DNA from 2 places in the Streptomyces sp. NPDC048257 genome. Region 2 is predicted to be linked to the other one. Evidence: riboswitches for the same ligand, from Rfam matches in the RefSeq annotation. Region 2 holds a riboswitch; the other holds the start of a gene.

Region 1 (2,380 bases), on a different contig from region 2:
AGGCGCTGCACGGATTCGCCGCGGCCCAGGGACGGACCGTCCCACTGGCCTGGTGGTCGCCGGTGGGGATCCGGCTGATCCACCGCGAGTCCGCCATCGACGACGGGATCCTGGCCCTCACCCGCTGGTTCGACCCCGCCGTGCGCAGCGCCGCGTACGAGGCCGCGCGCGGCCAGGGCGCGAGCGAGGCCCGGGCCTCGGCCGTGGCCGACGCCGCCATGCTCGCCGCGGCGTGCCGGTGCCGGGCCGCCTCCGACGGTGCCGCCGGGCCTCCGCAGCACGCCGAGCCGCCACGGCTGTCCGACCGGCCGCTGACCGCCCTGGCTCGGGAGTTCCGTACCTCCCCCATCGTCGCCACGGCTGCCCGCTCCGCCGCCGGGGCCTGAAACGCGGAACGCCCCGGACCCGGGGGCCCGGGGCGTTCGCTCTGCGGTCAGAGCTCCGCGAGGTCCAGCCCGGCCTGCGCGGCGGCCGCCTGGACGGTCTGCTCCAGCAGTACGGCGATGGTCATCGGGCCGACCCCGCCCGGCACCGGAGTGATCAGCGAGGCGCGGGCGGCGGCCGACTCGAAGTGCACGTCGCCGACGTTGCCCTCGTTGTACCCGGCGTCCAGGACCACCGCGCCCGGCTTGATGTCCTCACCGCGGATGAACTCGGCCTTGCCGACGGCGGCGACCAGCACGTCCGCCTGGCGCACGATCGAGGGCAGGTCCCGGGTACGGGAGTGGCAGTAGGTGACGGTGGCGTTCTGCTCCAGCAGCAGCATCCCGGCCGGTTTGCCCAGGATCGCGCTGCGGCCGACGACCACGGCGTGCTTGCCGGTCAGGTCCACGTCGTAGGCCTCCAGCAGCCGCATGATGCCGCCGGGGGTGCAGGAGACGAAGCCCGGCAGCCCGAAGCCCATGGCGGCGAAGGAGTGCATGGTGACCCCGTCGACGTCCTTGCCCGGGGCGATGGCCTCGAAGGCGGCGCGCTCGTCGATGTGGTGCGGGACGGGGTGCTGGAGCAGGATGCCGCTGATCTGCGGGTCCTCGGAGAGCGCGGTGAGGGTGGCCACCAGCTCCTCGGTGGTGGTCGCGGCCGGCAGCTCGACGTGGCGGGAGGTGATCCCGGCCTTCGCGCAGCGGTTCTGCTTCATGCGTACGTAGGTGACGGAAGCGGGGTCCTCGCCGACCAGCACGGTCGCGAGGCAGGGCGCGGTGCCGGTGCGCTCGGTGATCTTCGCCGCGTGGGCGGCGGTCTGCTCCGAGATGCGACGGGCGAGGGCGGTGCCGTCCATCAGCCGGGCAGTGGCGGCGGCGGTGGCGCCGGCAGTCTGGGCAGTCGTCACGGGGTCTCCTGAACGTCGCTGCGGATCGCGGTTCGCCCAGGCGCGCGGCAGTCGACGTACCCGAAGCCCGCAGGTACGCCGGGCCGCTCCCCGGTGGTGATCCACCCGAACGCCAGTCACGGCCCGCTGACCACTGTAGTCGACATATCCGGTGGTTGACGGGCGTCCGACCTGGGACGATCAATGCATGACGCGTACTTTCGACCATCTTGTCGCCGAGGCCGACTCCGTCTCCGTGGACGGCTGGGACTTCTCGTGGCTCGACGGCCGGGCCACCGAGCAGCGCCCCTCCTGGGGCTACCAGCGTCTGATGGGCGAGCGGCTGGCCCGGGTCCGGTCCGCGCTGGACATCCAGACCGGCGGCGGCGAGGTGCTGGCCGGTTCCGGTCCGCTGCCGCCGCTGATGGTGGCCACCGAGTCCTGGCCGCCCCACATCGAGAAGGCGACGCGGCTGCTGCACCCGCTGGGCGCGGTGGTGGTCGCGGACTCCGACGAGCCGCCGCTGCCCTTCGGCGACGCGGCCTTCGAGCTGGTGACCAGCCGGCACCCGGTGACCATCTGGTGGGAGGAGATCGCGCGGGTCCTGACGCTGGGCGGCACCTACCTCTCGCAGCAGGTCGGTCCGGCGAGCGTCTTCGAGCTCGTCGAGTACTTCCTCGGCCCGCAGCCGGAGGAGACCCGTCGCGCCCGGCACCCCGACGACGCGGTCGCCGACGCCACCGCGGCCGGCCTCGACATCCTCGATCTGCGCTCCGAACGACTGCGTACGGAGTTCCACGACATCGGAGCCGTGATCTACTTTCTGCGGAAGGTGATCTGGATGGTGCCCGGCTTCACGGTCGGGCAGTACCGGGACCGGTTGCGCGAGCTGCACGAACAGATCGAACGCGAAGGTCCGTTCGTCGCTCATACCGCCCGATTCCTCATCGAAGCCCGCAAAACGGGCTGATGTGAAGGGCGGACGGATCTGCGCCGGATCGGTTGCGCGGACACAGCGTGGCGCAGGTCACTCAATTCAGCGCGTAACGAATCGACTCGGGCATGCGATGA
Region 2 (2,380 bases):
GAGCCGGAGGTGGGCTGGATGCCGGAGAGCGCGCGAGGACGATCAGAAGCCATGTCCTCATTCTCTCAGGTGCGGGGGCGGGCTCGGGCCCTCGAGATCCGGCCCCGCCGGTGTTCGAGGCGCGGGTTTCCGGGGGCGGCGCCCCCGGAAACCGGGCCGCAGGTCAGGACAGCGGCAGGCCTGGGGCCGGGAAGGCGGCCATCAGGTCCGTGACCTCCGCCCGGATCGCGGCGAGGGTCTGCTCGTCGCCCTTCGCGGCGGCGTCGACCGCGCGCGAGATCCAGTCGGCCACCTGCGGCATGTGCGCGGCGGACAGGCCCCGCGAGGTCAGCGACGGGGTGCCGATGCGGATGCCCGACGGGTCGAACGGCTTGCGCGGGTCGAAGGGCACCGTGTTGTAGTTCACGACGATGCCCGCCCGGTCCAGGGCCTTGGCCGCGATCTTGCCGGGGACGTCCTTGCCCGTCAGGTCGATCAGGATCAGGTGGTTGTCCGTACCGCCCGAGACCAGGTCGAAGCCGCGCTCCAGCAGCGCCGCGGCCAGCGCCTTGGCATTGGCGACGACCTGGTGCGCGTAGGCCGTGAAGGAGGGCTGGGCCGCCTCGTGCAGGGCGACCGCGATGCCTGCCGTCGTCTGGTTGTGCGGGCCGCCCTGGAGGCCCGGGAAGACCGCCTTGTCGATCGCCTTCGCGTGCTCCTCCCGGCACATCAGCATGGCGCCGCGCGGACCGCGCAGGGTCTTGTGCGTGGTGGTGGAGACGACGTCGACGTGGTCGGCCGGAGACGGGTGCGCGCCGCCCGCGATCAGGCCCGCGATGTGGGCCACGTCCGCGACCAGGACCGAGCCCGCCTCCCGGGCGATCTCCGCGAAGGCGGCGAAGTCGATGGTCCGCGGCAGGGCGGTACCGCCGCAGAAGATCAGCTTGGGCCGCTCGGCGAGGGCCAGCTCGCGCACCGCGTCGTAGTCGATCAGCCCGGTGTCCTGCCGGACGCCGTACTGGACGCCCCGGAACCAGGAGCCCGTCGCCGAGACGCCCCAGCCGTGGGTGAGGTGCCCGCCCATCGGCAGGGCCATGCCCATCACGGTGTCGCCCGGCTTCGCGAAGGCCAGGTACACGGCCAGGTTGGCCGGCGAGCCGGAGTACGGCTGCACGTTGGCGTGCTCCACCCCGAACAGGCCCTTGGCGCGCTCGACGGCCAGCGCCTCGACGCGGTCGATGTTCTGCTGGCCCTCGTAGTAGCGGCGGCCGGGGTAGCCCTCGCTGTACTTGTTCTGCAGCACGGTGCCGGAGGCTTCGAGGACGGCCGCGGACACGTAGTTCTCACTGGGGATCAGGCGCAGGGTCTGCGCCTGGAGTACTTCCTCCGCCGCGACGAACGACGCCAGCTCGGGGTCGGTGGCGAGAAGGGCGGGATGGCGGCTCGCGGACATGCGGGCTCCTCCGGGGTCGATGTGATCGGTACCCCGCGAGGCCCAGGCGAGCGGCCCTGTATGCGGTCGAGCGCGCACGACTCCCCCGGAGTTGGTTCTCCGTACGCCAGTCGCCGTGCGTACCGGACACCTTAGCGGGCGCGCCGCGAACGATGTTTCTGCGTCCGGGATACGAGCGACGATAAGAAGGTGACGCCACCCTCGTCACCGCTTCACCCGGCGCTTCACCCCGCCGGACGGACGATCGGAGACCCCGTGTCGACAACTGCTGATGCCATCCGCGCCGCAGACGCGCACAGCGCGCACAACTACCATCCGCTGCCCCTGGTCGTCGCGTCCGCGGAAGGCGCGTGGATGACCGATGTCGAGGGCCGCAGATACCTCGACATGCTCGCCGGGTACTCGGCCCTCAACTTCGGGCACGGCAACCGCCGTCTGATCGACGCGGCCCGCGCCCAGCTGGAGCGGGTCACGCTCACCTCGCGCGCCTTCCACCACGACCGGTTCGCCGATTTCTGCACCGAGCTCGCCGCGCTCTGCGGCAAGGAGATGGTGCTCCCCATGAACACGGGCGCGGAGGCCGTGGAGACGGCGGTGAAGACCGCCCGCAAGTGGGGGTACGAGGTCAAGGGCGTCCCGGACGGGCACGCCAAGATCGTGGTCGCCGCCGACAACTTCCACGGGCGGACCACGACCATCGTCTCCTTCTCCACGGACCACGAAGCCCGCGACCACTTCGGCCCGTACACACCGGGCTTTGAGATCGTCCCGTACGGGGACCTCACCGCGCTGGCCCACGCCGTCACCGAGAACACCGTGGCCGTGCTGCTGGAGCCGATCCAGGGCGAGGCGGGGGTGCTGGTGCCGCCCGCCGGGTACCTGAGCGGCGTACGGGAGCTGACCCGCGAGCGGAACGTCCTCTTCATGGCGGACGAGATCCAGTCGGGG

What was found. A riboswitch is a leader RNA that binds a small molecule or an ion and turns the genes downstream of it on or off. The one in region 2 is predicted to bind ZMP and ZTP.
Region 1: linked by a shared signal. The riboswitch ahead of ACGFZK_RS05680 (bifunctional 5,10-methylenetetrahydrofolate dehydrogenase/5,10-methenyltetrahydrofolate cyclohydrolase) and the one ahead of glyA (serine hydroxymethyltransferase) in region 2 are both predicted to bind ZMP and ZTP.

Annotation. Positions count from the first base shown of each region.
Region 1 covers NZ_JBICZI010000002.1:369,348-371,727, reverse strand. Annotated here, with positions in the region: gene ACGFZK_RS05685 (MAB_1171c family putative transporter) at 1-386, shown strand, start outside; gene ACGFZK_RS05680 (bifunctional 5,10-methylenetetrahydrofolate dehydrogenase/5,10-methenyltetrahydrofolate cyclohydrolase) at 434-1,279, opposite strand; ZMP/ZTP riboswitch at 1,358-1,460, opposite strand; gene ACGFZK_RS05675 (class I SAM-dependent methyltransferase) at 1,518-2,279, shown strand.
Region 2 covers NZ_JBICZI010000009.1:87,724-90,103, reverse strand. Annotated here, with positions in the region: gene trpS (tryptophan--tRNA ligase) at 1-53, opposite strand, end outside; gene glyA (serine hydroxymethyltransferase) at 164-1,432, opposite strand; ZMP/ZTP riboswitch at 1,466-1,556, opposite strand; gene rocD (ornithine--oxo-acid transaminase) at 1,688-2,380, shown strand, end outside.